3 regions of the Cupriavidus sp. 05T42 genome follow, and region 3 is predicted to be linked to each of the others. Evidence: predicted binding sites of a transcription regulator. Region 3 holds the regulator's gene; each other region holds the start of a gene.
What was found. The regulator HrcA, encoded in region 3, represses chaperone genes, less so after heat shock. The targets are predictions, from matches to a motif close to TTAGCACTCNNNNNNNNNGAGTGCTAA.

Region 1 (5,321 bases), on a different contig from region 3:
TACCGGATCAAGGGCGAGGCGCCGCACGAGCTGGCCGGCATGCTCGAGGCCGCCCACGGACACTGCGCCGCGCTGGCGCCGCCGCCGGACAAGCCCGTGGTCGTCATCCCCAGCTACAACGGCGCGCGCAAGCAGCCGAATCTGGTGCCGCTGCTGGCGCTGCTGCTGGCGCGCGAAGGCGTGCCGACGCTGGTGCACGGCTCGCGCGAGTTCAACGGCCGGGTGACGAGCATGCAGCTGTTCGAGGCGCTCGGCGTGCCGCTCTGCGCCACCACGCAGGCCGCGCAGGACCAGTTGCGCGACGCCGCCAATCCGCTGGCCGTACTGCCGATCGATGTGCTGTCTCCAGCGCTTTCGCGCCTGCTGGACAAGCGTCCAATCATCGGCCTGCGCAATTCCTCGCACACCATCGTCAAGATGCTGCAGCCGGTGGGCAGCCACACGCCGGCCGAGGCGCTGCGGCTCTATAGCTACACCCATCCGGAATACCGCGAGACGCTGACCGATTACTTCTCCCACGAGCCTGCCAACGTGCTGCTGGCGCGTGGTACCGAAGGGGAAGTGGTGGCGGATGCCCGCCGCAGCGGCCGCATCGACTGGCTGCACGACGGCCATCAGCGGACGCTGGTCGATCCGGTAGGCGGGTCGATTGGCGACGTGCCCGAACTGCCGCCGGGCACCGACGTCGGCCTGACCGCCGCCTGGATTCGCAAGGTGCTCGATGGCGACGCGCCGGTGCCGGCGCCCATCGCCACGCAGGTAGCGACCATCCAGGACTGCCTGAAGCAGGCCACGCGCGTGGCCTGGACGAGCCCGGTCTGACGATTACGGACGATTACGGACGATTAGAGCCGATTAAGGCCGGCGCGGAGGCAGCGGAATCCGCTCGGTCTCGCCCGGCACGTGCGGGAACTCGTCGTTCTCCCAGCGGCGCGCGGCGTCGTCGATGTCTTCCTTGGTGCTCGCCACGAAGTTCCAGTAGATGAAGCGATGGCCGTCGGTCGGATCGCCGCCCAGCAGCATCACGCGCGCGGCGGTGGTCGCGGTCAGCGTGGCCGGCTCGCCCGGCACCAGCACGGCGAGGTGTTCCCCCGCCAGCGCCTCGCCATCGATCGTCACATCGCCTTCCACCGGATAGAGCCCGCGCTGCACGTGCTCGGGCGGAATCACCAGCGTCGCGCCGGCTTCCATGTCGATGGCCACGTAAAGCGTGCGGCTGTACACGCGGACCGGGGATTCCGCGCCGAAGGCGTCGCCGGCAATCACGATCATCCGCACGCCGGGCAGCTCCAGCTTGGGCAACGTGGCGCCCGGGTGGTGGTGGAACGACGGCGGATCCTTCTCATGCGCCTTCGGCAGCGCCACCCAGGTCTGGATGCCATGCAGCAGCGGACCGGCCTGGCGCGCGGCGTCTGGCGAACGCTCCGAGTGCGTGATGCCGGTGCCGGCGGTCATCCAGTTCACGTCGCCAGGGCGAATCACCTGCTCGCTGCCGAGGCTGTCACGGTGCGTGATCTCGCCTTCGAACAGATACGTCACGGTCGCGAGGCCGATATGTGGATGGGGCCGCACATCCATGCCATTACCCGGCGGCATCGACACAGGACCGAGGTGATCGAAGAAGATGAAGGGGCCCACGGTCTGCGTGGCGGCGGCGGGCAGCAGGCGGCGGACCGTGAACTCGCCGATGTCCCGCACATGGGGCTTGAGCAAGTGTTCGATGGCAGACATGACAGGACTCCTGGCAATGGGATAACAACGGGAAAACAGCGGAAAGCTGGCCGCCAGTGTAGCGAAATGCGCAATACAGCATCCCGAAATCACGATGAAACCGATCGGGGCGAGTTCCCTCTAATCATGGTACGCGACGCTGGCGGCCCGCCAGCCCTTGCCAGACAAGGCGCGGACGCCGCACCGAGGCCCATTAGACTATCCCAACAACGACATTCATTGTCCGGAACTATCAACCCTATAGAAGCTCTAACTTAGCACTCGCCGAACCTGAGTGCTAATATGCGTTGCAGTGCAGTGACTCTTCCGATTCTGGAATCGAGGCACGCCGGCAACCTACCGCCGGATGCGAAAGGAGCAATAAGCGTGACCGCAGTTCTGTCTGCCGACCCAACCAAGATTTCTGGCCGTCTGCCGATGGCCCCCAAGAATGCCGCCGCTGGCAGCCTCGCGCTCGCCTTCCCGGCCGCAGTGGGCAATCTGGATAGCTACATCCAGGCTATCCACCGGATTCCGCTGCTGACCGCCGAGGAAGAGCAGCGCCTCGCGCGCGACCTGCGCGACCATGAATCCGTCGATGCCGCCCGCCGGCTGGTGATGTCCCACCTGCGTCTGGTGGTGTCCATCGCCCGCCAGTACCTGGGCTACGGCCTGCCGCATGCGGATCTGATCCAGGAAGGCAACATCGGCCTGATGAAGGCCGTGAAGCGCTTCGACCCGGATCAGGGCGTGCGTCTGGTGTCGTACGCGATGCACTGGATCAAGGCCGAAATCCACGAATACGTGCTGAAGAACTGGCGCATGGTCAAGGTGGCGACCACCAAGGCCCAGCGCAAGCTGTTCTTCAACCTGCGCAGCCACAAGACCGGCGCACACACGTTCACGCCCGAGCAGGTGGAAGCCGTGGCGCGCGAACTGAACGTGAAGCCCGAAGAAGTGATGGAGATGGAGACCCGCCTGTCGGGCGGCGACCTGGCGCTGGAAGGCCAGATCGACGACGGCGAGGAGGAATTCGCCCCCATCGCGTATCTGGCGGACAACCACAACGAGCCGACCCGCGTGCTCGAAGCCAAGCGCCAGGACCGCATGCAGGTCGAAGGGCTGGTCGAGGCGCTGGAGCGTCTGGATGCCCGCAGCCGCCGCATTATCGAGGCACGCTGGCTGGACGTGAACGACGACGGCTCGGGCGGCGCCACGCTGCATGAGCTGGCCGACGAGTTTGGCGTCTCCGCCGAGCGCATCCGCCAGATCGAGGCGGCCGCGATGAAGAAGATGAAGGGTGCGCTGGCGGCTTTCGCCTGATCCTCCGCTCCCCGCAATGCAGAAGGGCCGGTCTTGCGACCGGCCCTTTTTTTGTCTTGCCTTCGCCTTACGACAGCAGCTGCTTCAAATCATGCGCGATCGGGTCCGGCCCCTGGCCGTGGCGCAGGAACAGGCGCAGCTGGCCGTTGGTATCGAACACATAGCTMCCGGCCGAGTGATCCACGGTGTAGTTGTTCGGCGAGGTGCCCGGCACCTTGGCGTAGAAGACCTTGAAGTCCTTGGTCACCTTCTTCAGCGCCGCCTCGTCGGCCGGGCGCAGGCCCAGGAAGCGGGCGTCGAAGGCGGGCACGTACTGGCCCAGCAGCGCACCCGTGTCGCGTTCCGGGTCCACGGTCACGAACAGCACCTGGACCTTGTCGGCGTCCGGGCCGAGCTTGTCCATCACCGCCTTCAGCTCGGCCATCGTGGTCGGGCAGACGTCCGGGCAGTGCGTGTAGCCGAAGAACATCACCACGGCCTTGCCCTTGAAGTCAGCCAGCGTGCGGGTCTTGCCGCTCGGATCCAGCAGCGAGAAGTCCTTGCCGAACTCGGTGGCGCCCGAGATATCCACGTTCTTGAACGAGGGCTTGGGCTGCCCGCAGGCGGCCAGCAGAGCCGTGCAGAGTGCCAGCAGGCAGAGGCGGCGGAACTGGGCAAGGAGGGACGGAGAGCCGGGGAGAGTCATCGGGATACGCGGTGGTCGGGAGAGGTGCCCGGAAGTATCGCCGATCACATCGGCGCTGGCCTCCGGGCGCGGCAAGATGCCGCAGGCGGGCCATCAGACCTGCGGCACGAACTTGAAGTAGTGATCCACCAGCAACGCCGCGAACAGCAGCGAGAGGTACAGGATCGAATAGCGGAAGGTGCGTTGCGCTAGCGCGTCCGAGTAGTTGCGGAACAGCTTCCAGGCGTAGCCGAGGAACACCAGCCCCAGGCCCAGCGCGGCGGCGAGGTAGATATAGCCGCTCATGCCGTAGACGAACGGCAGCAGCGTGGCGGCGATCATCACCAGGGTGTACAGCAAAATGTGGAGCAGCGTGTACTTTTCGCCATGGGTGATCGGCAGCATCGGCAGGCCGGACTTGGCGTAGTCGGCGCGGCGATACAGGGCCAGCGCCCAGAAGTGCGGCGGGGTCCAGGTGAAGATGATCAGCACCAGGAACCACGCCTCGGCCGGCACCGTGCCGGCCACGGCGGCCCAGCCCAGCGCAGGCGGCATGGCGCCCGACAGCCCGCCGATGACGATGTTCTGCGGCGTGGCCGGCTTGAGCAGGATCGTGTAGACCACGGCGTAGCCGAGGAAGGTGGCGAAGGTCAGCCACATCGTCAGGTCATTGGCGAACACGTGCAGCAGCCACATGCCGGCGCCGCCGAGGATGGCCGAGAACACCAGCGTCTGCGCGCTGGAGATCTCACCGGTGGCGGAAGGCCGCCACGCGGTGCGGCGCATCAGCGCATCGACTTTCTGCTCGACCAGGCAGTTGATGGCGAACGCGGCACCGGCCAGCAGCCAGATGCCAGCGGCACCGCCGAGCAGCACCGACCAGGGCACCATGCCGGGCGTCGACAGGAACATGCCGATGACGGCACAGAACACGGCCAGTTGCGTGACGCGCGGCTTGGTCAGCGCGGCATATTGGCGAGCCAGGTGCCGAATTCGGCCCACGGAGGAATGAGGTTGGGTAGCGGAGACCACGGGGGGCATCTTGTCCTTCATGTGGCGCGCGCGGCTGAGGCGGATTGAGCAGCGGCGCCGGCATAACGTGTCGCGAGGGTCGCGAGGCCGATATTGTAGTGGAGACGGAGCAACAGCATCAGCAACAGGGCCGCGCCGCCGTTGTGCGCCACCGCCGCGCCGAGCGGCCAGTCGAACACGATATTGGACATGCCGGTGGCCAGTTGCAGCGCCAGCACGGCCAGCAGCCATGTGGCGTGGCGCGTCAGGCCCTCCATCCGGCGCGCGCGCAGGCCGAACCAGGCCAGGAAGCCGAGCACCACGAAGGCAAAGCCGCGATGCACCCAGTGGATGGCCACCAGCGCCGCGTGCGGGATGTAATCGCCATCGGCCGTCATGCCGAGCTGGCGCCAGAGCGTGAAGCCGTGGCGGAAGTCCATCTCGGGCACCAGCTGGCCGTTGCAGAGCGGGAAATCGGTGCAGGCCAGCACCGCGTAGTTGGTGCTGACCCAGCCGCCGAGGAAGATCTGGATCACCAGCAAGCCCAGCGCCACCCACGCCGCCCAGCGCAGCGAGGCCGCCTGCGGCGCCACCGGGTGCGGCGGGTCATTGC
Region 2 (6,891 bases), on a different contig from region 3:
TTGCAGCCTGGTCTTGACCAGGCTGTCTTTTTTTTGAAGAATCGATCGCACACCAACATGGCGAGTCCGGGAGCCCCCATGAAGTTGCGCATCCTCAGCGACATCCACCTGGAGCACAACCAGACCGACGCGATCCCCGCGTGCGCGGCGGACCTCGTGATCCTGGCCGGCGACATCGCCAACGGCCGCGACGGCATCGACTGGGCCGCCCGCACCTTCGATGTGCCGGTGGTCTACGTGCCCGGCAACCATGAGTACTACGAGAACAACTTCGACACCGTGGACCGCCTGATGGCCGAAGCGGCGGAGGCGGCGCCCAACGTGGCGCTGCTCAACGGCGCCGTGGCCGAGTACGCCGATGGCGACGGCCGCCCGGTGCGCGTGATCGGCACCACCTGGTGGACCGACTACTGCCTCTACGGCACCGACCGCATCGACGACGCCATGCAGGCCTGCGCCCGCGTGGTGGTGGACCACCGGCTGATCGAAACCACCGACGAGGCCGGCCAGCATCGCCCCTACACCCCCGCCGACGCCCTGGCCCGCCACCGCGCCGCCACCGCCTGGCTGACGGACACCCTGGCCGAACCCTTCGACGGCAAGACCGTGGTCGTCACCCACCACGGCCCCGACCTCGGCAGCCTGGACCCCCGCTACGCCCACGACATCGTCTCCGCCGGCTTCCTCTCCCGCCGCCCCGACCTCGTGGCCCAAGCCGACCTCTGGATCCACGGCCACACCCACACCAGCTTCGACTACTGGATCGACCAGTCCCGCGTAGTCTGCAACCCGCGCGGGTATATATCGAGACGAACGGGCAACCCGGAGAACCCGGTGTTTGATTGGGGGCGGGTGGTGGAGATCTAGACCCCCGCCCCCTCCGCCCCCAAACAAAAACCCCCGCGAGCTTGCGCCCGCGGGGGTTTTTGTCAGACGTCGACGAGACCCGAAGGCCTCGTCTGGTCCGGCGTGATTTACATCATGCCGTCCATGCCGCCCATGCCGCCCATGCCGCCCGGCATGGCCGGAGCCGACTCTTCCTTCGGCGATTCAGCCACGGCGCAGTCCGTGGTCAGCATCAGCGAAGCAACCGAAGCGGCGTTTTGCAGCGCGGTGCGGGTCACCTTGGTCGGGTCCAGCACGCCCATTTGCACCAGGTCGCCGTACTCGCCCGAGGCAGCGTTGTAACCGTAGTTACCGTTGCCTTCGATCACCTTGGCCACCACGACCGAAGCCTCTTCACCAGCGTTCAGCACGATCTGGCGCAGCGGTTCTTCCATGGCGCGCAGCACGATCTTGATACCGGCGTTCTGGTCGGCGTTCTCGCCTTGCAGACCCGAGATCGCAGCGCGGGCGCGCAGCAGGGCCACACCACCGCCGGGGACGATGCCTTCTTCCACGGCAGCGCGGGTGGCGTGCAGCGCGTCTTCCACGCGTGCCTTCTTTTCCTTCATTTCGACTTCGGTGGCAGCGCCAACCTTGATCACGGCAACACCGCCGGCCAGCTTGGCCACGCGCTCTTGCAGCTTTTCACGGTCGTAGTCCGAAGTGGCTTCTTCGATCTGGGCGCGGATCTGCTTCACACGGCCTTCGATGGCCGAGCCGTCGCCGGCGCCGTCGATGATGATCGTGTTTTCCTTGCCGATCTCGATGCGCTTGGCTTGGCCCAGGTCGTTCAGGGTCGCCTTTTCCAGCGTCAGGCCGATTTCCTCGGCGATCACGGTACCGCCGGTCAGGATGGCGATGTCTTCCAGCATGGCCTTGCGGCGGTCGCCGAAGCCCGGGGCCTTCACGGCAGCGGTCTTCAGGATGCCACGGATGTTGTTCACCACCAGCGTTGCCAGGGCTTCGCCCTCGACGTCTTCGGCGATGATCAGCAGCGGACGGCCAGCCTTGGCCACTTGCTCCAGCACCGGCAGCAGGTCACGGATGTTCGACACCTTCTTGTCGAACAGCAGGACGAACGGGCTGTCCAGGGCAACAACCTGCTTTTCCGGGTTGTTGATGAAGTACGGCGACAGGTAGCCGCGGTCGAACTGCATGCCTTCCACGACTTCCAGCTCGTCGGCCAGCGACTTGCCGTCTTCCACGGTGATCACGCCTTCCTTGCCAACCTTGTCCATGGCTTCGGCAATGCGCTCGCCGATCGAGGCGTCGCTGTTGGCCGAGATCGCGCCAACCTGGGCGATTTCCTTGCTGGTGGTGGTGGGCTTGGACAGCTTCTTCAGCTCTTCCACGGCAGCGCCGACAGCCTTGTCGATGCCGCGCTTCAGGTCCATCGGGTTCATGCCGGCGGCAACGAACTTCATGCCTTCGCGGACGATCGACTGGGCCAGCACGGTAGCGGTGGTGGTACCGTCACCGGCGTTGTCGCTGGTCTTGGAAGCCACTTCCTTGACCATCTGCGCGCCCATGTTCTGGAGCTTGTCCTTCAGTTCGATTTCCTTGGCCACGGACACGCCGTCCTTGGTCACGGTCGGGCCGCCGAAGCTGCGCTCCAGCACCACGTTGCGACCCTTCGGGCCCAGGGTCACCTTCACTGCGTTGGCGAGAATGTTCAMGCCTTCGACCATCTTGGCACGGGCGGCGTCGCCGAACACTACGTCTTTTGCTGCCATGTTCTGTTTCTCCTGATCTGTACGAGTGACGCGTKGATTACTTGTTGACCACGGCCATGATGTCTTCTTCGCGCATGACCAGCAGTTCCTGGCCATCCACCTTCACGCCTTGGCCGGCATACTTGCCGAACAGCACGCGGTCACCCACCTTGACGTCGAGGGCAATGTTGTTGCCCTTGTCATCCTTCTTGCCGGGGCCGATGGCGAGGACTTCGCCTTGATCGGGCTTCTCGGCAGCATTGTCGGGAATCACGATGCCGGATGCGGTCTTGGTTTCATTGTCCAGACGCTTCACGATCACACGGTCGTGCAGAGGACGCAGGTTCATACGGACTCCTAGGTACAAAAAGTGAGTTTTGATTCACAAATGGCCGTCTGAAGGCGACGGCCAACGGTTTTCGGGTACCGCAAGGGCTCTGTTAGCACTCACCCCCGGGGAGTGCTAATTATAGGGACGAGGGTTGTCGTTTTCAAGACAGGCGCTGAATACGGGGTTTCCCTACACAAGGGTTTACCCTATGACTTATGATCCGCCGCAACCGTGGAGTCTATATCTTGGCGAATCCCATTCCGAAGTCGATACCGATGCCGAACGACCCGGACCTCGTGCCGGGCATGCCTTACCGCCACTACAAGGGCGGCGCCTACCGTGTGACCGGCCTGGGCCGCTTCGAGGCCGACCTGGCGCCCGTGGTGGTCTACGAGTCCATGCGCGACCGCTCGATCCTGTGGGTGCGCACGGCGGAAGTCTTCACCGAGCCGGTGCGGACCGACGCGGGCGAGATGCCCCGCTTCGCGCCGGACTGGCCGGCCGCGCTGGCCCGCCTGGACTTCCTGCCGCGCCAGACCGTGCTCCAGGCGCTGGCGCTCTATGAGGCGCCCTATCGCCGCTACCACGGCCGCACCCATGTGCTCGAGATGTTCGAGGTGGCGCACGCCCGGGGCCTCGCGCTGAACCCGGCGCAGGCGCTGGCGGTGCTGTTTCATGACGCCGTGTACGTGCCCGGCTGCGAGCACAACGAGGCCGCCTCGGCGGCGTTGATCGAAACCATGGTGGATGAGGTGGACGACGACGTGCTGCGCCAGGCCATGCAGATCGTGCTGGACACCCGCGCGCACACGCCGACGGCGCCCGACGCGGCCACGGTGCTCGATCTGGACCTGTACCGGCTGGCGGCCCCCGCCGAGGCGTTCGACGCCTATACGCACGCCGTGTTCGAGGAGAACCGCGCGCTGCTGGCCCGGCGCACCGGGCTGGCCGGCGCGGCGCTGCACGCGGCCTTCATGGCACGCCGCGTGGGCTTCCTCACTACGCTGGCGCAGCGCGAGCGGCTGTTCCTGACGCCCGCCTTTGCCGATGCCGAGCAAGCCGCGCGCGACAACATCGCCCGGATCGCGGCCGCCCGGCCCCCGGCTTAGTCGAGTCCGCTGCTGTCGAGGTAGCCCAGCGCCTCGCGCACCTCGCGGCGCGCCTTGAGCACATAGCCGACCCGGCGGTCGCGAATGACGAGGACGAGCACCTCGGCCTGCACCATCTCGCTGAAGTGATGGGCCGCGCGATGGAGGGTGAGCCCGGCAAGCTGGGCGAGCTGGTCGGCCGGCAGGCCGTCATCGCCGGCCTCGAGCAAGGCGCGGCAGATGGCCGCGCGCGCGGGCACGGCGAGCAGCGCAAACGTCAGCGCGCTTTCCTGAGTGGCCATGTCCAACCCCGTGTCGTGATGGTTGCGTTCGTTTGTACCGTGCTGACGCGGCAAACGCAAGTCTGCGGTCCGGGTGTTGCGCTGACCCCTCATCCGGCAGGCCGTGCCGGTCACCACGCGTATCGCACGCCCACACGCACCGCGTATTGGTAGTAATCCTGCTGGCCCCATGCGCCGGACACGCTGGTCCAGCCCGACCACGACTTGTTCAGCGCCAGGTTCATGCCCACCTTGGCTTCGAAGCGGTTGCGCGGGTACATCGAACCCAGTTGCACCTGGTTGAAGGCGATGTGGCTCTCGGTGTCCGAGTACCACCAGTTGAGCGTGACATAGGGTTGCAGCTTGCGACCGTCTTCGCGCACGAACGTGCGGTGCGTTCGCACGCCCAGCCGCGTCAGGATGCCGCTCGCACTGGCGCCACGCACGCGGGTGCCGTTCGGCTCGTCGATGTCGCTCTCGTTGTAGTCGACGTAGATCAACTGCGCCTGCGGTTCGACGACCCAGCCGCCGCGCAGCGGCATGGCATAGCCGACCTCGCCAGACACCGCCAGCCCGTTCGCGCTGTACTTCACCGTGGGCAACTGGTCGCCTTCCACGCGGTTGCTGAACCAGCCGTACTGGAACCATGCGTCGGCATAGGCGCCGTGCTTCTTCTCGTCGTCCTGGTACCAGGTGCCGTAGATCCCGAGGCTCCAGCCCTCGACCTTGCCTTTCGCGTGTGCACTGTTGGCTTGCGCCTCGGCATCGCTGCTGGCGTAGCCGTAGCTGCCCATCACGCCCGCATGCAGGCGGCTCGCCACGCCGCCCGCCTGCCACGTCGCCAACTCCGCGCCGCCTTGCAGCAGGAACGAATCGGTGCTGGTCTTGAACACGCCATCCTTGCTACGCCCGCCTTCCCACTTGCCCACCATGCGCAGCCAGCCCGCACCCGGCTTGCCTTGCCCCACGAGGCCCACCCCCTCCGCATACTGCGGCTCGCCGCGGCGATCATGCAGGCTATGCACGAACATCTGGCCCGACAGGCGTTGATTGGCAAGATACGCGCCCACCTCTGGCCGATACAGCGGACGTACCGGCCTGGGCACATCGGGCACAGGGTCCGGCGCCGGGCTCGGAGCGGGGCCCGGCGCGGGGTCGGGCGGCGGCGGAGGCGGGTCCTGCTCGGAGCGCAGGTACCAGGCTTGCGGCGCGGTGCCGTCGATGCTGCCCCGGAACAACCGGTATTCATAAGGGCCGGCCACCGCGCGGCCGTCGATCGAGAACGCACCGGCCTGCGTCGTGCCGCCGTTGATCGTATCGACGAGCTGGATGCCGCTCGCGCTCGTGACCAGCCCCGGCCCCCCCGCATTCGTCACCCGTAGCCTGGACGTGCCGGAGGCTGTCCCGCCGTCGATCACCAGCTTGTCCGATGGCGAGCCATCGCCACCCAGATAGGTGTTGAGCCCGATGACGCCGTCGCCGCTGTACTGGCCGACGGTCAGCGTCTTGAACACCCCGCCCACCGGTGCGGAAAACAGGATCTGGCTTGGGTCGTTGTTGAGCGTCGTGAGCCGCGAGTCGCCGGTGAGGTTCCACGTGCTGTCCCGCAGGACGAGATTCGACGTACTGCCTGCCTCGGTCAGCGCCGCACCGGTCAGCGTGGAGCCGGCGTCAGCATTCAGGTTCAGCGTGCCGCCACCCGTGACGTTGAACAACGCCCCGCTGCCATGCAATGATGACGTTGTCATCGACACGTTCATCGTCCCCCCGTTCATGGCAATGCCAGCGCCCTGCTGGGAGACGAGGGTCGAACCCGCAGCGGTCAGCGTGCCCGCGCCGCCGGCCGCTTCGTATTGCACCGCGTTGGCGCCGGCGCCGCTGGCCGTGACCGTGCTGTCGACCAACGACAGCACACTGTCGCCACGCACACGAACGCCATGCGACCCCGTACCGCTTGTGTTGACGGTGACCCCGGTCGCCGCGAGTGAGGCGCCGCCCACGGACGCGCCTGGAATGATCGCCGCATCCGGATCATTCACGGCACCCACCTGGTCAGGTTCGCCCGAGCCCACCGTGCTGAGGCCCACGGCGTCATTGCCCGTCGTTGTCACGGAACCACCGTTCATGACAAGTCGCGCGGCGTTCCTCGCCGTAGCGCCTTCGCTGCCCACGCCACGCGTGGTCACGGCGACGTTGCCCGCGGTCAGCGTGGTCTGCGTGATGGCAACCAGCCCGATGGCGCCATCACCCGACGTCTCCACCGAACCGCCCGTCATCGTTACGGATGCCGGCGTGCCCGTTCCCGCGCCCGCAGCACGTGCTCCATAGGCGGTGGCGCCAGACGTGCTGATCCGCACGCCATCGGCCACGACCACGCCACCTGCCCCGCCCGCACTGTCGCCGTAGGCCACCAGACCGTCACCGTCAGCGCCCGTCGTCGTCACCGTGCCGCCGCTTACCTGGACACGCCCTGCGGTCAACGCCACGACACCCGCACTGCCAGGGCCCCGCGCTGTCACGCTCGTATTGGTCAATGTGGTCACGCCGCCGGCAATCGCGTTGGCGGCCCGCGCCTGGTTTCCATCGGCTTCAAT
Region 3 (19,872 bases):
GGTGCGAAGAAGCGGGAAGGAGACACCAGGAAGCCCGCATTCTACTTGCGCGCGGCGGGCGGCCGGCAGCGTTCGGAGGGCTCGTTTACAATACCGCCCATCATGTTCAATCCATCAAGAGAAGAAGTCCGCCGGTTCTTCTGCGACGCGTGGCAGAAACGGGTGGCGGGCAATGTCCTCACCCCGCTCGAAGTGATTGCCGTCGACTGGATCGACGAGCATCCCGAATACCACCCGCTGCTGACCGATACCGAAGGCGCGCTCACGCGCGACTACACGCCCGAAGGCGGCCAGACCAATCCGTTCCTGCATCTGGCGATGCACCTGTCGATCTCCGAACAGGTGTCGATCGATCAGCCGCCCGGCATTCGCGCGGCGTATGAGGCACTTTCGCGGCGACTCGATTCCCAGCACGAGGCCCAGCACCAGATCATGGAATGCCTCGGCGAAATGCTCTGGAATGCACAGCGCACCGGTATGCCGCCAGATGGGCAGGCCTACGTCGACAATATCCGCCGCCGCGCTGCCGGCTGACCGGCTTACCCCGCACTTTTCACACCAACAATTCGTCACAAGATGCCCGCGAGCCACGTGTTAGGCTGTCGGGCATTCCAAACTCTGACGTGTCCCCGGCCCCTGCGCCGACGCGACGCGCACGATCCATGTCTCTCTCCGTGCCTCGCCGCGCCGGCTTCGGCAGCGCGGCTCTCCTTTCGTTCGCCCTGTCGGGCCCGATTTCCGCGCACGCCGCCGTCTCGCTGCTGCAACCGCCGCGCGTGATCGACGGCACGCGCCCCTTCACGCTCACGCTGCTGGTCAGCGCCGACCAGTCGACGCGGCGCTACGCGGTGCCCGATACGCTCCAGGTGAGCGCCACCGGCGATCTCGCCGCGCCCGTGCGGATCGAGATGAAGCGCACCGGCGGCGGCCCCTCCGTGCTGAACCTGCGCCACGGCGACATCCGCACCATCACCTATACCGCCGACTGGCCGGCCGGCATGCGTGGCCAGGTGCGGCTCGACGTGGCCGGCATCGACGCCGCGCCGGTCGTCGTCTCGCTGAACCGCGCGCCGCTGCCGGGCGAAGTCCCCGCTGCACCCGCCGTAGCGGCCACGGCCCCGGGCACCGCCGCGACGGAGCACAAGGATCTGGCTTCCGCCCAAGGCACGCCGCAGCCGGATGGGGCAACCGTACCCGTCACGCCGATCGTCACCGCCGCCAACGGCGGCACGCCGGGGCCCTCGCCGGCCGACCTGCGCGACGCGCAGCGCCTCTCGTTCAACGAGCCGATGTACCTGATGTTCGGCGGCCACGACGGCGCCAACGCCAAGTTCCAGATCAGCTTCAAGTACCGCCTGTTCGAGGGCGAGAACCCGACCTCGAAGAGCGTGCTGGACAACCTGTACTTCGCCTACACGCAGTTCTCGCTATGGGACCTGCACGACGAATCGCGCCCGTTCCGCGACACCAACTACCGGCCCAGCCTCTATTACTACCTGTCCGATACGGGCGTGAAGAACAGCGTGATCAGCCGACTCTCGCTGGCCACCGGTTTCGAGCACGAGTCGAACGGGCGCGATGGCGACCAGTCGCGCAGCGTCAACACGCTGTTCCTGAAGCCGACCATGTATTTCGGCGACCAGACCGACTGGCACTGGCGCGTGGCGCCCAAGGTGTACGCCTACGTCGGCAAGAGCGACAACGAGGACATCGCCCACTATCGCGGCTACATGGACCTGCTGGTGGCCTATGGCCGGCCCGATTCGTGGGAGTTCGCCGCCACGCTGCGCAAGGGCACGCGCAAAGGCTATGGCAGCGTCGACGCGCAGCTCACCTACCCGCTCGCGCGGCTGCTGCCGGGCACGGCGGGATACCTGATGGCCGGCTACTTCTACGGCTACGGCGAGAGCCTGCTCGACTACAACCAGAAGACGCCGTGGCAGTTCCGTATCGGCTACGCGCTGTCGCGCTGATCAACCGGCCAGCGGCTTGCCCTCGGCCTTGAGCCGCGCGTTAGCCACGGCGGCCGTGAACTGGCCGTGGCCGTGCCAGCCCGTGGCGCGGCCCAGCTTCTTGCCCCGCTGGAAGAACATGAACACCGGAATGCCGTGCAGGCCGAAACGCTTGCCCAGCTCGGGGTGTTCGTAGACGTTGGCGTGCAGCCAGCGCAGGTTCAGCGCCCGAATCGGGTCCGGGTTGGCGAGCATCGCCTTCTTGGCCATCTCGCAGTTGAAGCAGTCCACGCCCCAGAAGAACACGCAGACCAGGTCTTCGCCAGCGGCGGCGATGGCCGCGTCGATGGTGCTCCCATCAACAGCCTGCATGGCGAAGGCGTCGAAGGCGCGGTGATCGAGATGATCGGGATGGGGGGATTGAGCGTCGTCTGACATCGCAGGGTTCCTGGAAACAACAACGCCCGGGCGTTCAGGCACCGGGCGTCGGGTCAGGCTTGGGGGTTTCCGGCTTGCGCGGGATTTAGCGCGGCGCCGAGACCGTCACCAGTGCCGGGCGCAGCACGCGCTCGGCAATCATGTAGCCGCGCTGGAGCACGTTCACCACGGTGTTGGGCTCCTGCTCGGACGGCACCATCGAAATCGCCTGATGACGATGCGGGTCGAACTTCTCGCCCACCGGGTTCAACTCGACGATCTTGCCGCGCTCGAAGGCGGCGGCCAGCTGGCGGGCGGTCAGCTCCACGCCTTCGCGCAGCTTCTTGAGGTCGCCGGTGTTGTCGGCCAGCGCAGCCTGCAGGCTGTCCATCACGGGCACGAGGTTGTCGGCGAAGTTCTCGATCGCGAACTTGTGTGCCTTGCTGACCTCGTCCTGCGACCGGCGGCGGATGTTCTCGCCCTCTGCCGTGGCGCGCAGGAACAGCTCGTAGTTTTCCTTGGCCTTGGCCTCCAGGTCGGCCACCTGTTGCGTGAGGCGGGCCACGTCATCGCCGGCCGGGGCGTCCGTGCCAGGCTGCTGGGCGCGCAGGGCATCGTCCGCCGCCTGCGGCGTGCTCGAAGCTGAGGATGGCGTCTGGGTCTGGTTCTGTTCTTCCATGTCGATCCGTATCAAATCTAAAACTCGGCCCGCCTGGCGCAGGCCGTCGGGTGGGTCGGGATGCCAAACCGGCAAGTCTAGCCGCAGTTGGCGCCACTCCCCGTTTTTTCAAGTGTGAAGGGGGCGAGACGCCGAAATACGCGGTTACAAAGCCGTGATTGATGCAATCTGGTGTTCATTGCTTTGCTGCAACGCAATGACTAAGATCTATCAATGAAAAATGACAAAAATAACGGGAGCACGCTGTGAATCATTTTGGTGCATCCTTCGGAAGGTTCGCCATGCACAAGCTGCCTGTTGTTACCGTGTGCCTACTCGCCGCGCTGTCGGTGATGACACTCTTCATCTGCGCCTCCGGCGCGTTCACGCCGCGTGAAACCGAGTATGGCAGCGGCAAGGCGGTGTTCAAGCACTACATCGTTCCGTACTTCCCGTACAACCGCTGAATCCCTAATTTCTGAAATCGTCGATCCGGCGCCGATCGCGCTTGGTCGGGCGGCCCTGTAGCTGCGCCGTCGGCTCAGGCTGCATGCGCCGCCGTTCCGCCTCTTCCTGACGCCGGGCCTGGCTTGCCGGCGTTTCTGCATACAGCGTCTGCGCCACGGGCGCCGACCCGCGCGAGGCGGCCACGCCCTTCACCTCGATCTCCCAACGCTGCTGGTGCGCGTCGATCATCACGGCGTCGCCGGGCTTCACTTCGCGTGAATTCTTGACCGGCTGGCCGTTAACCTCCACCCGGCCCCGCTCCACGGCCTCGGCCGCCAGCGAGCGCGTCTTGAAGAACCGGGCGCACCACAGCCATTTGTCGATGCGTTGCCGGGCACCCGCCTCGAAGTCCACATCCATCGTCTAACTCCTTGATTCCTTACGCCGCGGCACCGCGGGTCTGCGCCCGCAAGCGCCGCGCTTCCAACTCGTGCGGATGCGGCTGGCGCAATGGCCAACCCTGCAGATGCTGCAGCGCGATCTCGGCCAGCCCGGCAATCCAGTAGTCCGCATCATTCAGGCAGGGAATGAAATGGAATTCCTGGCCGCCCGCCACGCGGAATTCGGACTGCCCTTCCATGGCGATTTCCTCGAGCGTCTCGATGCAATCGGCCGGGAAGCCGGGGCAGAACACGTCCACGCGATGCGTGCCGACCTTGCCGAGTTCGGTCAGCGTCGGCGCGGTATAGGGCTGGAGCCATTCCGCCTTGCCGAAACGCGACTGAAACGTCACTTGATACTGACCCGCTTGCAGGCCGAGCGCCTCGCCCAGCATCCGCCCGGTCTTCAGGCATTCGCAATGGTAGGGGTCCCCCAGATCCAACAATCGGCGCGGCAGGCCGTGGAAGGACAGGATCAGCTTGTCGCCCCGGGCAAAGTCCGGCATGCCGTGCTGCGCCCAATAACCGCTCACCTGCTGCTGCAGGGCCGAAATATAGGCCGGATGATCGTGAAAGTGCTTTATCAGTCTCAATTCCGGCTGATTTCGCCAGCCGGCGAGCACGCGAAAGACCTCGTCGAACGCGGTGGCCGTGGTCGTCCCGGAAAACTGCGGATAGAGTGGCAATAACAGCACTTGTTCCGTACCCTGCCGGCGCAGGGCCTCCATAACCGAAGCAATCGACGGATTGCCGTAGCGCATGGCGCAGGCCACGGTCACGTCGTGGCCGAGCCGGTGCATGTGCTGCTGGAGCGCGTGGGCCTGACGCTCGGTGTGCACCAGCAGCGGCGAGCCGGTCATGTGCGCCTCGCGCAGCCAGATCGATTCGTACTTCATGGCCGAAGCGCGCGAGCGGAACGGCAGGATCAGCCCGTGCAGGATCGGCAGCCAGGCCAGACGCGGGATCTCGACCACACGGGGGTCGGACAGGAACGCCTTCAAATACTGCCCCACCGCCTTGGGCGTGGGCGAATCCGGCGTGCCCAGGTTGATAAGCAGGATGGCCGTGCGGGGCGCCTGGCCATGCTGGTAAGCCGGTTCTGCCGAGAACGTCATAGGGTTTCCGGAAATGGCGGGCGCCACGCACGCGCTGTCACGTGGCGTGCCCGCAAGCTGCCATCAGTTCTGGGAGAGCGCGCTCGAGAGCAGCCGCGCGGTGATGTCGACGATCGGGATGACCCGTTCATAGGCCATCCGCGTCGGGCCGATCACGCCGAGCGTGCCGACGATCTGCCCATCGACACCATAGGGCGCGGTAATGACGGCCATGTCTTCGAGCGGCACGAGCTGGCTTTCGCCGCCGATGAAGATCTGCACGCCCTGCGCGTGGCTCGAGACATCGAGCAGCTGCAGCAGGTTGGTCTTGTGTTCGAAGACATCGAACAGCCGGCGCAGCTTGTCCATGCTGGACGACAGGTCTTCCACCTCGAGCAGCTTGCGCTCGCCGGAGATGAACACCTGGTCGTCATCCTCGGCCATGGCGCTGCTGCCCGCCTCCACGGCGGCCTGCATCAGCGCTGACATATCGCGGCGGATGTCCTGCAATTCCACGCGCAGATGGCTGCGCACGGCATCGAAACTCATGCCGGCGTAGTGGGAATTGAAGAAATTGGCCGCCTCGATCAGCTGGGCGGGGGTGTACGGCAGTTCGGTCTGGATGATGCGGTTCTGGACGTCGCCCTCGGGGCTGACGATGATCAGCAGGATGCGCTTCTCCGACAGGCGCATGAACTCCACCTGGCGGAACGACTGGCCCCGGCGCGGCGTCATGATCACGCCGGCAAAGCGGGAGAGGTTCGACAGCGTATGCGCGGCGGCCGTGATCATCCGCTGCGGCCCCAGCTGCTGTCCGCCCAGCTGGCCCTGGATCTGGCCGGTCAGCGCGGCCAGTTCGGCGGTCATTTCGATCGTGCCGCCCTCCAGCGGGCGCGCCGTGAGCATCGAATCGACAAACAGCCGGTATCCGCGCGGCGTGGGAATCCGGCCGGCCGACGTATGCGGGCTGGCGATGAACCCCATTTCCTCGAGGTCGGACATCACATTGCGGATGGTCGCCGGCGAGAGATCGAGACCCGAGTACTTGGACAGGGTGCGCGAGCCCACGGGCTGGCCTTCGGCGATGTAGCGCTCGATCAGGGTCTTGAGAAGCGTTTTCGAACGTTCGTCCATAGTGCCCCGATTTTAAACAACTTTCCCCGGTTCGGGCGGGCTTCGCACCGGTGCGTGCCCGCCTACTGACAATGGTCACGGCGGTATGGTCTAATCCCGGCATGTCTGCCCCCCAGAACCCAGCCATCGCCCCCGCCGCCGCGCCCCGCGCCGCGTTCCAGACCGTTGCCCTGGTCGGCCGGTACGCGACCGCCGGCATCGAGGGCCCGCTCGAGGAACTGGCCGCCGTCATCTCGCGCAACGGCCAGGACGTGGTGTTCGAGCGCGAAACCGCGCAGGCGACCGGCCTCTCCGGCTACCCCGTCTTCTCGGCCGACGAGATCGGGCGCGAGGCCGACGTGGCCGTGGTGCTCGGCGGCGACGGCACGCTGCTGGGCCTGGCCCGCCAGTTGGCCGGGCTGAATGTGCCGCTGATCGGCGTGAACCATGGCCGGCTGGGCTTCATGACCGACATCCCGCTCGAAGACGTGACGCGCGCCCTGCCCGAGATGCTGGCCGGCCGCTACGAGGCCGAGACCCGCATGCTGCTGGAATCCCGCGTGATCCGTGACGACGGCGTGATCTTCTCCGCGCTGGCGTTCAACGACGTGGTGGTCAACCGCTCGGGCATTTCCGGCATGGTCGAGCTGGCCGTCTCGGTGGACGGCTATTTCATGTACAACCAGCGTTCGGACGGCCTGATCGTCTCCACGCCCACCGGTTCCACCGCCTACGCGCTGGCCGCCGGCGGACCGATCCTGCATCCTACGCTGTCTGGGCTGGTACTGGTGCCAATTGCTCCGCACGCGCTGTCCAATCGCCCGATCGTGCTGCCGCACGACGCCGAAGTGACGATCGAGGTGGCCACCGCGCGCGACGCGAGCGCCAATTTCGACATGCAGTCTCTGACCTCGCTGCTGCAGGGCGACCGGATCGTCGTGCGCCGCTCCAGCAAGACCGTGACCCTGTTGCATCCGGTGGGCTACAACTACTACGCCACGCTGCGCAAGAAGCTGCACTGGCACGAATACCCGACCGAGGACAACCGGCTCTGAGCCGGCCCCCACTCCCCCCAAGGCCACGATGCTCCGCAGCCTGTCCATCCGCGATTTCGTCATCGTCGATACGCTCGACCTCGACTTCACCACCGGCTTCACCGTCTTCACCGGCGAGACCGGCGCCGGCAAGTCCATCCTGATCGATGCACTGGCCCTGGTGCTCGGCGAACGCGCCGACGCCGGCGTGGTGCGCGAAGGCAGCACCCGCGCAAGCATCAGCGCCACCTTCGGCACGCACGCGGCGCTGGACGCCTGGCTGGCCGAGCGCGAACTGTCCGGCGACGAAACCGGCCTGGACGGCGAAGGCACCGTGCTGCTGCGCCGCACCGTCGATGCAGGCGGGCGCAGCAAGGCGTTCATCAACGGCACGGCGGCCACGCTGACCCAGTTGCGCGAGGTGGGCGACCAGCTTGTCGACATCCACGGCCAGCACGCCCATCAGCTACTGCTCCGCCCGGACGCCCAGCGCCACCTGTTCGACGCCCACGCAGGCCTGACCGAACAGGCCGGCGCGGTGGCGGAGGCGTGGCGGGCCTGGCGCGCCTGCGTGCGCCAGCGCGAAGCCGTGGAGTCGCAATCGCGCGAAATGCAGCTCGAACGCGAGCGCCTGGAATGGCAGGTTGGCGAACTCGACAAGCTGGCGCCGCAGGCGGGCGAGTGGGAAGAGATCCAGGGCGAATACAACCGCCTCTCGCACGCGGCCGGCCTGATCGACGGCAGCCGCGCCGCGCTGGACGCGTTGTCCGAGGCCGATGGCGCCGTGCTGTCCGTGCTCAACAGCGTGGTGCACCGCATCCAGCAACTGGCCGATGTCGATCCCGCGCTACGCGACGTGCTCGCCGCGCTGGAACCGGCGCAGGTGCAGGTCGAGGAAGCCGCGCATTCGCTGACGCGCTACGTCGACCGGCTCGAACTCGATCCGGAACGCCTGCAGGCCGTGGAAGCGCGCATGCAGGCACTGCACACGGCGGCGCGCAAGTATCGCCTGCCGCCGGAGCAACTGCCGGACGAACTACTGGCCCGCCGCCAGCAACTCGACGACCTGCAGTCCGCGCAAGACCTCAACAAGGTGCTGGCCCGCGAGGCCGCCGCGCGCGCCGCCTACCTGACGCTGGCGCGGCACCTGTCCGCCGCACGCAAGACCGCTGCCAAGGCGTTGTCCGGCGCGGTCACGGACGCCATGCAGGGCTTGTCGATGGCCGGCGGCACCTTCGTGGTGGCGCTGAACCCGCTCGACGAGGCCGAAGGCCAGAGCCACGGGCTGGAGCAGGTGGAATTCCTCGTCGCCGGCCATGCCGGCGTGACGGCCCGCCCGCTGGCCAAGGTGGCGTCCGGCGGCGAACTGGCGCGGATCAGCCTCGCCATCTCCGTCATCACGAGCGAAGCCGCGCCCACGCCCACGCTGATCTTCGACGAGGTGGATACCGGCATCGGCGGCGCCGTGGCCGAGGTGGTGGGCCGGCGCCTGCAGGAACTGGGCCGCGCGCGGCAGGTGCTCTGCGTGACCCACCTGCCGCAGGTGGCGGCGCAGGCCGGCACGCACCTGCTGGTCAGCAAGGAGACGGCCGACGCCACGAAGGCCCGGGCCGCCGTCACGCGGTCCAGGATCCGCGTGCTCGACACCGAGGGCCGTGTCAACGAGACCGCGCGCATGCTGGGCGGGGCCACGGTCACCGCCACGACGACGCAACACGCGCAGGAGATGCTGGCGCAAGGGGCACGCGCTGCGGAACTGGCCGCGAGTCCTGCGGCCAACCAGGCCAGCACCACCCCGCGCGAAGGGGGCTCGCGCCGCCCGCGCCGGGCTGCTGGCTAAAGCCGCACCGTCGCCACGTCCGCATCCCGCTATATATATAGATACAGATTTCAGGAGCTTCGCCCCATGACCGCTGGTCAGTCCCCGCAACACCCCCGCCGCAAGGTCCTGGCGATGGCGCTGGCCGCCGCTGCTTCGCTGGCATCGCTGGGCGCCGTCTCGGGCTGCGCGTCGGAGTCGAAATCGTTCGCCCCGCCGCGCGGCAGCATCACCGACGACCGCGCCATCGGCGACATCCTCGTCAAGTTCACACCACCCGAGGTGACGGTGTCCGAGGATGCCGGCAAGCTGCTGGCGACGATCGAGGGCCCGGTGCGGTACGTGGTGAAGCGGCCGATGTCCGGTGGCGTGTGGCTGGTCACCGCCATAACGGCCGCGCCCGACATCACGCTCGAGCAGGCCGTGACCACGCTCCAGGCCGCGCCGCGCGTCGAATCGGCCACGTCGGACCGCACGCTCAAGCCGCATCGCACCATGCCGACTTCCCGGGACATGCCCGCACAATAAGGCGCCCGTTTTCCTGTAGGTTGTAGCTCAGCAGTTCAGCAGTTCGCATCGCACTACCAACGCCCCCAGGAGTCGTAGATGCCACACCACACGCTGAAGCGCGGCCGTCGCGCCGCCCAAGGGCTGTCCGCCGCACTGCTGGCGGTAGCCGCCTGCTGGAGCCTGCCGGCGACCGCGCAGGGCGCCGCCGGAGCGCGGGCCGCGCCGGTCTACACGGGCAACTACATCGTGCGCTGGCGGGACGGCAGCCAGCCCGCCACCTCCACCCAGATGTCCACCCAGATGCGCAACGTGGAGGCCAACACGGGCCTGGCGCTCGGCGTGAAGCGGTCGATGGCGGGCACGCTGCAACTGATGAGCGTGACCGACACCAAGGGCGACAACCCCGAAACGGTGGCGAAGCGGCTGCGCCAGGACCCGCGCATCGCCGATGCGGTGCCCGACCGCTGGCTGCGCCTGCACGACTCCATTCCCAACGACCCCGAATTCGCCAGCGCCCAGACCTATATGGCCCTGCCGAGCCAGGTCGTGGGCGCCGCCAACCTCACACGCGCCTGGGACCGCTCGCGCGGCAACGCCAGCATCGTGGTGGCCGTGGTCGACACCGGCTACCTGCCCCACCCCGACCTGATCGACCGGCTCGTGCCTGGCTACGACTTCATCAGCACCACCGCCGTCTCCAATGACGGCGATGGCCGCGACAGCGATCCGATCGATCCGGGCGATTTCGTGCCGGCCGGCCAGACGTGTCAGGACGGCAGCGGACAGGCCAACAGCACGTGGCACGGCACGCGCGTGGCCAGCGTGCTGGGCGCGCTGACCAACAACGGCGTGGGCATCGCCGGCGTGGACTGGGCCGCGCGGATCCAGCCGGTGCGCGTCTCGGGCCGCTGCGGCGCGCTGTTGTCCGATACGGTCGATGGCATGCGCTGGGCCGGCGGGCTCGCCGTGCCCGGCGTGCCGGCCAATCCGACGCCCGCCAAGGTCGTCAATATCAGCCTGGGCGGCGGCAGCTGCTCGTCCATCGAACAGCAGGCCGTCAACGACCTGAACGCCGCCGGCGTAGTGGTCGTGGCCGCAGCCGGCAATTCGGCCGGTGCCGTGGAAGCCCCCGCCGACTGCACCGGCGTCATCGCCGTCACCGCTCACGCGAACGATGGCGAGAACGCCAGCTTCGCCAACGTCGGCCCGCAGGTCGCCCTGAGCGCCCCGGGCGGCGGCTGCGGCAACTCGCGCGTGGTCATGGTCGGCAACACACCCACCTGCTCCACGCCCGGCGGCTCGTCGCTGATCCGCACGCTGAGCAATTCCGGCACGACCACCGCCGGCAACTTCGTCATCAGCAACTCGGCCGGCACCAGCTTCGCCGCGCCGATGGTCTCCGGCGTGGTATCGATGATGTTCGCGGTCAACGGCGCGCTGACGCCAGCCCAGGTCACCGCTGGCCTGAAAAGCTCCGCGCGCGCCCATCCCGCCAATACCTACTGCACGGCCAGTGCCAACGTCGGCAAATGCGGCGCAGGATTGCTGGACGCCGACGGCGCGCTGGTGGCCGCCGCGAACCCGGCCGCCACGGCAACCCCCGCCCCCGCGCCGGTGGCCTCGGATAGCGGAGGCGGGGGTGGTGGCGGTGGCGCCATCGCGCCCTGGAGCGCGGTGGTGTTGCTGGGAATTGGGGTGGTGGGATTTGGGATGCGGCGGCGGGTTCGCTAGCGCCCCGCGTCATTCCCGCGCCGCGTGCGCCACCATTCCTGCAGGACCCAGCACGCCAGCCCGGCGATTGCGCCGGCTGCGTGGGCCGCGCGGACGATGCTGAAGCCCCAGGAGGGGTCGAAGACGAGAGCGGCGAGCCAGGACTGCTCGGTCCAGACTTTGCCGATCACCACCAGGCAGGTGATGACGCCGATCACGCGCGAGACACCTGGGGCTTGCAGCAGGCGCAGGCCGGTCCAGAGGGCCAGGCCGTGGAGCGCGCCGGAGAGCCCGCCGTACCAGCCGACCGAGGGGATTCTTAGCAAGGCCACCTGCACGGCCAGCCCGCTGATGACCAGCACGGCCAGCATCTCGCGGATGCGGGTGGCGCGGCCGGCCAGCAGCAGCAAGCCTGCGGCCGCGGCCAAGTCGACCAGATAGTGGCGCCAGTCCAGATGGACCCACATTGCCGTGGCCAGGCGCCACCACTGGCCGTCCAGCCGCACGGCATCGCGCAGGTACAGCCCGTGGGCGTGCAGCCAGGGGACGAAGGTGAACAGCGCGGCCACCCCGGCCACACCGGCGATGGTCGCCAGCATGGCCGGCCAGCCGTGGTCGGGCTGGGGCGGGGCCGAACTACTCACCGAAGACTGCGCTCCACAGGGCTCGCACCTGCGTGGCCTGCTCCGCCACGGACGCCGGCGGCACGCGCGCCTGGTCCTGGCCATCGAGCCGCAGCTTGTGCTGGCGTGCGCGGAATAGCCGGTAGGCATCGCCCACGGCCACAGCGACGGTCTTGTCGATCAAACCCAACTCGCCGGCCATGCGCAGCAGCGCGATATTGCCCTTGTTCCCGGTCAGCGACGGATGCGCGCCACTGTGCAGCAGCACGAGGTACTGCACCGTGAATTCGATGTCGACCATGCCGCCCCGGTCGTGCTTGAGGTCGAACAGCGGCATGGGGTTGGGATGGCCCTCGGCCACCTTGGCACGCATCTGCACGATTTCGTCGCGCAGCGCGGCGGCGTCGCGCGGCTGTCGCAGCACCTCTTCGCGCAGTGCTTCGAAGCGCGCGCCGATCTCGCTGTCGCCGGCGCACCAGCGCGCCCGCGTGAGCGCCTGATGCTCCCAGACCCAGGCCGTGTTGTCGCCCTCGCGCAGTTGGTAGCGCCGGAACGCGTCGAAGCTCGTCACGAGCAGCCCCGCCGCGCCGTTGGGCCGCAGCCGCATGTCCACGTCGAACAGCATCCCGGCCGCCGTGTGACTCGTGAGCCACGTGATCAGGCGGCGAGCGTAGGCTGCGTAGACGTCAGGCGCGCGCTCGTGGTCATCGTCATAAAGAAAGATGATGTCGAGGTCGGACGCATAGCCCAGCTCCTTGCCACCCAGCCGCCCGTAGGCGATGACCGCGAAGCGCGGTGTCTCGGTGTGGCGCGTGGCCAACTGGGCCCAGACCGCCCCGAGCGTGACTTCGAGCATCGCATCGGCCAGATCGGAGAGACGGTCGGCCACCTGCTCCACCGTTAGCAGGCCGTGCAGGTCCTGCAGCAGGATCCGGAAGGTCTCGGCATGGTGCTCGCGACGCAGGATGTCCATCTGCATCTCGATCTGCCCGTGCGCCACCTGCAGGCGCTCGGCCACGCGGGCACGGAAGGCGGGCCAGTCCGGCGCGCTCGCCAGGGCCTCGCTATCGAGCAGTTCGTCCAGAAGTTGCGGATGGCGCGTCAGGTAGGCCGCCGCCCAGCGCGAAGCATGCAGCGTCTGGGCGACGCGATCCATCGCCTGCGGGTACTCGGACAGCAGCGAAAGATACGAGGCCCGCCGACTGATCGCATCGAGAAAATCGAGGAAACGGGCGATGGTGCTGTCGGCATCGTCCTGCTTGTTGGCGAGGTCGAGCGCGCGGTTGACCAGTTGGTCGAAGCGCGCCCGGCTCGACTCGGACAACGCGCGGTAGCGCACCGAGGTGGCGATGGCGCGCAGGCGGTCGTAGAGGCCGGTGCAGTCGCTGAAGCCGGCCGCCTGGAGCCGCTGGCATGGCGAGGACTCGGGATCGGTCTCGTCCGGACCGTCCTGCGTGGGCCGCGAGCCCTGCCCTTCCCGCACGATCTCGGGCCAGAGCGCCTCGCACTGCGGCGCGTCCGGGTCGCTGAACGGATCGGCGAAGGTGGCTTCGAACTGCTGCGCCACGGGCGCCATCAGCCCATCCATCTGGGCGACCAGCGCAGGCCAGTCCTCGTAGCCCATCATCCGCGCCACGGCCAGCTGTTCATCCTCGCTGGTCGGCAGGTGGTGGGTCTGGGCGTCGTCGCGGTATTGCAGGCGGTGTTCCAGCTGGCGCAGGAAGCGGTAGGCATCGGCCAACTGCTCGGCCTGCCCCGCCGGGAGGAGGTTGCGGGCCACGGCGACGTCGAGGACTTCGAGCGTCGGCCGCACGCGCAGCGCGGGGTCCTGGCCGCCGCGGATCAACTGGAACACCTGCGCCATGAACTCGATCTCGCGGATGCCGCCGCGCCCGAGCTTGATATTGAACGAGCGCTGGTTCACGCCGTGGCCGGCCAGCCCGCCGCTGCGCTTGGCCGCTTCCGCACGGATCTGGGCGTGCAGCGCGCGGATGGCGGCGATCACGCCATAGTCGAGGTAGCGCCGGAACACGAACGGCGTGGTCAGCCGGCCCAGCAGCGCGGCGGTGCGCGTGGCGTGCGGCGTGTCCAGCGCGGACACCACGCGGCCCTTGATCCACGCGTAGCGCTCCCACTCGCGGCCCTGCACGACGAGGTATTCCTCGAGCATGCCCAGGCTGCACACCAGCGGGCCGGCATCGCCATTGGGCCGCAGCCGCATGTCCACGCGGAACACGTAGCCGTCGGCGGTCACCTCGGACAGCAGGTTGATCAGGCGCCGCCCCACTCGGATGAAATATTCGTGGTTCGAGAGGCTGCGCGCCCCGCCCTGGGTATCGCCATCCTCGTCATAAAGAAAGATCAGGTCGATATCTGACGAGACGTTGAGTTCGCGCCCGCCCAGCTTGCCCATGCCCACCACCACCAGTTCCTGCACCTCGCCGCTCTGGGCGCCGGTGGGCCGGCCGTAGGTGGCGGCCAGGTCGTCGCCGAGCACGCGCAGGCCGAACTGGATGCCGAGTTCGGCGAGGTCGGTCATCGCCCCCGTGATCTCGCCGAGCGGGGCCAGCCCGCGCAGGTCGCGCTCGATTACCACGCACATGACTTCGGCCCGCAGCCGGCGCAGCGCCTGGGCGGCGGCGGCTTCGGCATCGGCGGACGGGGCGTGGAGCGCCTGCAGCCGCGACTCCATCCACGCACGCGTCAGGGGCGCCCGGGCGGCATCGGCCACCACGGCGGCCAGTTCGGGGCGCGCCTGGAGCACGCGGCGGGCGTAATGGGAGGCCTGCCCCGAGTACAATACGTCGCCCTCGCCGGCGGCATTGGAATCCGTGGCGGGTAACTCCCTGGCCATCACCGTGGCATAGGCCCCTTCGACCATGTTGCCGATGGGTCCAGGCGGCGCATCCGGCGCCTCGGTGGGAAGGGGGTGAGCCGGGGCGGCGCCCGCGGCGGAACTCGTCGGATCAGGGACAGTCATTCCAGTAACTTTGCAATGCGGGCAGGCGCCGTGGCGATACGCGGTGGCGCAACAACGCACCCTTATCGACCACTTTGGAGAGCGGCTAGTATTGTCGGATAATCTGCGCATGTCCAGACGCCCCGCCGCCCCTGCCGCGCCCGCCGACGGTTCAACGTCCGCCAGCGCCGCTGCCGAGGCGTCCGCCGCCACCGCCGGGCAGTCTTCCCAGGCTTCTCAATCCTCCTCCGCACCCGCGCCCAGCGTGGCGTCCGGCGTGGGTGCGCGGCTGCGTGCGGCCGCCCGTAGCGGCTGGCGCGCGCTGTGTGCCGGCGTCGTGCATCCGGTTTGGCCCCGGCTCTGGCGAATGTTGGTGCGCATCGTGCTGGCGCTGGCCGCACTCGCCGTGGTGGCGGTGCTGCTGATCCGCTTCGTGCTGTGGCCGCAGGCCCATACTGCGCGCCAGTGGCTGGAGCAGCAAGGCTCGGCGGCATTGACCGCCCAATTGACCATCGGCGAACTGGATACATTCTGGGACGGTTGGCATCCGGCGTTCCGCGCGCGCAACGTGCGCGCCGTGGACAGCCAGCAGCGCGTGCTGCTCTCCGCCGGCACCCTCGACGGCAAGCTCTCCTGGCATTCCGTGCCGGCGCTGACCCTGCAGTTCGCCAGCCTGATGGCCGAGCGCACCGATGTGCTCGTGCGCCGCACGCCCGAGGGCCGCCTGCTGGTGGCCGGCGTGCCGATCGAGGCGCACCCGTCCACGACCAATGACGATCCGCTCCTGAACTGGCTGCTGGCCCAGGGCCATATCGAGCTGATGAGCGGCAACCTGCGCTGGCTCGACGAAAAGGCCCGCCTGCCGCAGCTGGACGTGGCCGACATCCATTTCACCGCGCACCGCAACGGCGCCCAGCACACGGTCCGGCTGGAGGCACGCAGCGCCTCGCTGGCGCCCCAGCCACTGGTCTTCCAGGCCGCGCTGCGTCACGACTACCTGCGCGCCACCGGCGACTGGCGCCACTGGACCGGCCAGGCCAACTGGGACTTCAGCCAGATGCAGCTGCCGGTGGTGCAGCGCTACCTCGCCATCTTCGACCACGTGGACAGCGGCGTCTTCAGCACGTCCGGGTCGGTCGATTTCCGCGAAGGCCACCTGATCGGCAGCCAGATGCGGATGCGCGCCACGGGCGTGGACCTGCAGCTGGCCGGCGCCGCCGAGCCGCTGAAGCTGGCCAACGCGCAGGCGCTGCTGCTGCACAAGGGCGACCGTGCCGGCAACCACCAGTTGACCATCGACACCCTGCTCTGGCAGCCCGAGCCGCTGGCCGGGCCGCCTTCGAGCGCCGATACGTCCTGGCGCGAAGGCATGCGCAAGGTCACCGTGAACTGGACCCGCGACAACCAGGGCGAACTGCGCAAGTTCGCGCTCAAGGCGCCCACGTTCGACCTGAACACGGTGCGCGCGCTCGCCACCTCCCTGCCGCTGGACACCGCGCTGCTACGCCAACTGCGCGCGCTCCAGCCGGCCGGCCACATCGACAACCTCGACGTGGCGTGGTCGCGCGACCGCGCCGGGAGGCTGTCACGCGCCCCGGGGGCATCCCACTACGCCGTGCAGGGCACGCTGCGCAAGGTTTCGGTGAACAGCCAGCCGGCCGTGCCGGCCATGGCTGCCGATGGCCTGCCCCGCGCCGGCACGCCCGGCTTCGCCCAGATTTCGGGCAATTTCAGTTTCGATGACCGCCAGGGCACCGCGCGCGTGGACAGCACCGATGCCGCGCTGATGTTCCCGGGCGTGTTCGAGGAGCCGCGCATCCCGTTCGACGAACTGCGCGGCGAGATCCGCTGGACGCAGGAGTCCGGCAAGCTCGCGGTGCACACGGATGGCGTGCGCTTTGCCAACGCCGACACGGCCGGCACGGTGCGCGGCGGCTGGCACGCCGGCGGCGACGGCCATGGCGGCATCGCCGATATTTCGGGCGAACTGGACCGCGCCCTGGCCAACCGCATCGTCCGCTACCTGCCGCTGACGCTGCCCAGCACGCGCCATTACCTGGGCGGCGCGCTGGTCGGCGGTGAGGCCACCGGCGCCAAGTTCCTGATCAAGGGCGACCTGGCCCACTTCCCGTTCCATCCCCCGTTCCAGAAGGCGGGCGACTTCCGCGCCGAGATTCCGGTGCAGAACGTGAGCTACCAGGTGGCCCCGCACGAGACCGGGCCGAACGTGAATGGTGGCGTGACCGGCAACAGTAATGGCAACGGCCACGGCAAGACCAATGGCAACGGAAATAGCAATGCCAACGCCGGCACGGCCTGGCCCGACTTCACCGACATCCAGGGCAATGTGATGTTCGAGCGCGGCAGCCTGACCTTCCTGGCCAAGCGCGCGGCAGTGCGCGGCGTGCCGGGCGTGGTGCTGCAGAACGTCAACGGCCGCATCGACGATCTGAGCGACCACGGCCACCTGATGATCGATGGCATGGCCAACGGGCCGGTGCAGAGCTTCCTGCGCTTCATCGCCAATACCCCGGTCAAGGGCTGGACCGGAAACGTGACGGAAAACTCACACGCACCCGGTCAGGGCGACCTGAAGCTGAAACTCGACCTGCCGCTGCATCACGCAGCCGGCACCAAGGTCGACGGCCAGTTCCGCTTCCCCGGCAACGATGTGACGCTGTTCCCGGAACTGCCCACGCTCTACGGCGCGACCGGCGTGGTGGCCTTCAACGAGCACGGCTTCCGGCTCGATAACGTGCGCGGCCGCTTCCTTGGCGGCGAGACGCGGATCGGAGGCGGCACCCAGTCCGACGGCACCACGCGCGTGACCGTGGGCGGCACCGCCACGGCGGCCGGCCTGCGCGACGCGCTGGCCGCGGCGGGCAGCAGCGCGGGCACGCATATGGAAGGCGCCACCGCCTACAACGCCGAGATCGGCATCCGCGACACGCATCTCCAGATCCAGGTGGGCTCCAGCCTCGTCGGCATGGCGCTGAACCTGCCGGCGCCGCTGGTCAAGACGGCTGCGCAGGAAATGCCGCTGCGTTTCGACCTGCGTCCCGCCACGGCGGCGGCCCGCGCCGGGCAGGACGATCTGACCGTGCAACTGGGCAACGCGGTGGCGGCGCGCTATGTCCTGCGGCGCGGCGCCGAGGGCCTGGAGGTCATCTCGGGCGGCATCGGCGTGGGCCAGCCGGCGCCGCAGCCGGCCACCGGCGTCACGGCCGCACTGACCGCCGAGCGGTTCGACGTCGATGCCTGGCGCAACGCGCTGGGCGGCACGGCGCCATCGCCGGCCGCGCCGGGCCGCGACAACCCGAACAACGTCGATCGCAACTCGCCCTTCCTGCCCGAGCGCGTGACCGTGCGCGCCAAGGCGCTCGATGCCTTCGGACGCAGCCTCGACGACGTCTCGCTCGACGCCACCCGCGAAGGCAGCGGCTGGAACGCGCAGATGACCTCGCGCCAGATCGCCGGCACGGCGCAATGGCGGCGCGATGCCAACACGCCGTCCGGCGCGCTGTCCGTGCGGCTGTCGCGGCTGGACATCCCCGAAGCCGCCGATGACGGCCATGCCGTCGACACCATGGCGCGCAATATCGAGGAACTGCCCGCCCTGGACCTCGTGGCGGACAAGTTCATCCTGCGCGGCAAGGACTTCGGCAAGCTGGAAGTCAAGGCGCACACCAGCCACGCCGGCAACGAGCCAGTCTGGACGCTGGACAACCTCACCATCGAACAGCCGGGCGCCACGCTGACCGGCAATGGCACCTGGCGCGTACCGCGCCGCCTGCGCGATGCCGTGGCGAGCGGCAACGCCTCTCCCACCGAGGGCCGCCGCACGCTGCTGAACTTCAAGCTCGACATCCGCGACGCCGGCGACGTGCTGGACCGCATGGGCATGGCGCACACGCTGCGCGACGGCAAGGGCGCGTTCGAAGGCCGCATCGCGTGGCGCGGCTCGCCGCTGTCGATCGACTACCCGTCGCTGTCCGGCCGGCTCTCGCTGAAACTGGAAAATGGCCAGATCCTCAGCGTGGAGCCGGGCGCCGCGCGCCTGCTGGGCGTGCTGAGCCTGCAAAGCCTGCTGAAGTTCGCGACGCTCGATTTCCGCAGCCTGTCCAACCGGGGCGTGGTCTTCGACGACCTGACCGGCAGCGGCACGATCGAGAACGGCGTCGGCAAGATCGACGAATTCCAGCTCAAGAGCAGCCAGATGATGGCGTCGATGAGCGGCACGGCCAACCTGCTGCGCGAGACCCAGGACCTCCAGGTCTCGGTGGTGCCGCGCATCAACGCCACGACTACCTCGGTGGCGGCCGCGTTCATCAATCCGGTGCTCGGCATCGGCACGCTGGCCGCCCAGTTGCTGTTCGCGGACGAGTTCTCCAAGGTGTTCACGCTGCACTATCACGTGTCCGGATCCTGGGCCGATCCCAAGATCACGAAAGTGGAGGACAATAAGCCCCGACAGCCGTCGATCCAGGACCGCGCGACCGAGTTCCTTCGCTAGGAACCGGCTGGCCGCCCAGACACAGGACGCCCCACGATGACCGCTTCCGCCCCGCCTTCAGCCGCACCTTCCGCCACACCTTCGGCCCCGTTCCGCGTCGCCGCCGTGCAGACCGTGACGGGCACATCGCTCGATGCCAATCTCGTCCGCGCCGACGCGCTGATCGCCGAAGCCGTGCGCGGCGGTGCCGAACTGGTGCTGCTGCCCGAGTACTTCGGCATGATGGGCCGACAGGAGACCGACAAGGTCGCGATTCGCGAGCAGGACGGCGACGGGCCGGTGCAGCAATTCCTGGCCGATGCCGCGCGACGCCACCGGATCTGGCTGGTGGGCGGCACGCTGCCGCTGCACTGCGGCGACGCAGGCCGGGTCTACAACACCTCGCTCGCCTTCGACCCGCGCGGCGAGCGCGTGGCGCGCTACGACAAGATCCATCTGTTCGGCTTTACCAAGGGCACCGAAAGCTACGACGAGTCCCGCACCATCCTGGCCGGGACCGAGCCGGTGGCCTTCGAGGCGCCGTGCGGACGCGTGGCGATGTCGGTCTGCTACGACCTGCGCTTCCCCGAGCTGTACCGCCATC

Region 1: the regulator HrcA is predicted to act here: its motif matches at 1,986-2,012, upstream of rpoH (RNA polymerase sigma factor RpoH).
Region 2: the regulator HrcA is predicted to act here: its motif matches at 3,038-3,064, upstream of groES (co-chaperone GroES).

The regions. Positions count from the first base shown of each region.
Region 1 is NZ_JBFTLH010000008.1:25,529-30,849, reverse strand. Features, by position in the region: gene ybiB (DNA-binding protein YbiB) at 1-822, shown strand, start outside; gene AC1EJR_RS12690 (pirin family protein) at 856-1,731, opposite strand; gene rpoH (RNA polymerase sigma factor RpoH) at 2,149-3,033, shown strand; gene AC1EJR_RS12680 (SCO family protein) at 3,101-3,718, opposite strand; gene cyoE (heme o synthase) at 3,812-4,738, opposite strand; gene AC1EJR_RS12670 (COX15/CtaA family protein) at 4,747-5,321, opposite strand, start outside.
Region 2 is NZ_JBFTLH010000024.1:35,985-42,875, forward strand. Features, by position in the region: gene AC1EJR_RS24070 (metallophosphoesterase) at 79-867, shown strand; gene groL (chaperonin GroEL) at 975-2,618, opposite strand; gene groES (co-chaperone GroES) at 2,656-2,946, opposite strand; gene AC1EJR_RS24085 (DUF1653 domain-containing protein) at 3,204-4,037, shown strand; gene AC1EJR_RS24090 (winged helix-turn-helix domain-containing protein) at 4,034-4,318, opposite strand; gene AC1EJR_RS24095 (autotransporter family protein) at 4,429-6,891, opposite strand, start outside.
Region 3 is NZ_JBFTLH010000005.1:174,827-194,698, forward strand. Features, by position in the region: gene AC1EJR_RS08740 (DUF1841 family protein) at 103-534, shown strand; gene AC1EJR_RS08745 (phospholipase A) at 663-1,973, shown strand; gene AC1EJR_RS08750 (thioredoxin family protein) at 1,974-2,390, opposite strand; gene grpE (nucleotide exchange factor GrpE) at 2,476-3,048, opposite strand; gene AC1EJR_RS08760 (hypothetical protein) at 3,330-3,494, shown strand; gene AC1EJR_RS08765 (RNA-binding S4 domain-containing protein) at 3,499-3,894, opposite strand; gene hemH (ferrochelatase) at 3,914-5,029, opposite strand; gene hrcA (heat-inducible transcriptional repressor HrcA) at 5,093-6,142, opposite strand; gene AC1EJR_RS08780 (NAD kinase) at 6,244-7,176, shown strand; gene recN (DNA repair protein RecN) at 7,205-8,995, shown strand; gene AC1EJR_RS08790 (hypothetical protein) at 9,062-9,502, shown strand; gene mprA (MprA protease, GlyGly-CTERM protein-sorting domain-containing form) at 9,581-11,215, shown strand; gene rrtA (rhombosortase) at 11,212-11,793, opposite strand; gene glnE (bifunctional [glutamate--ammonia ligase]-adenylyl-L-tyrosine phosphorylase/[glutamate--ammonia-ligase] adenylyltransferase) at 11,831-14,698, opposite strand; gene AC1EJR_RS08810 (YhdP family protein) at 14,907-19,289, shown strand; gene AC1EJR_RS08815 (carbon-nitrogen hydrolase family protein) at 19,326-19,872, shown strand, end outside.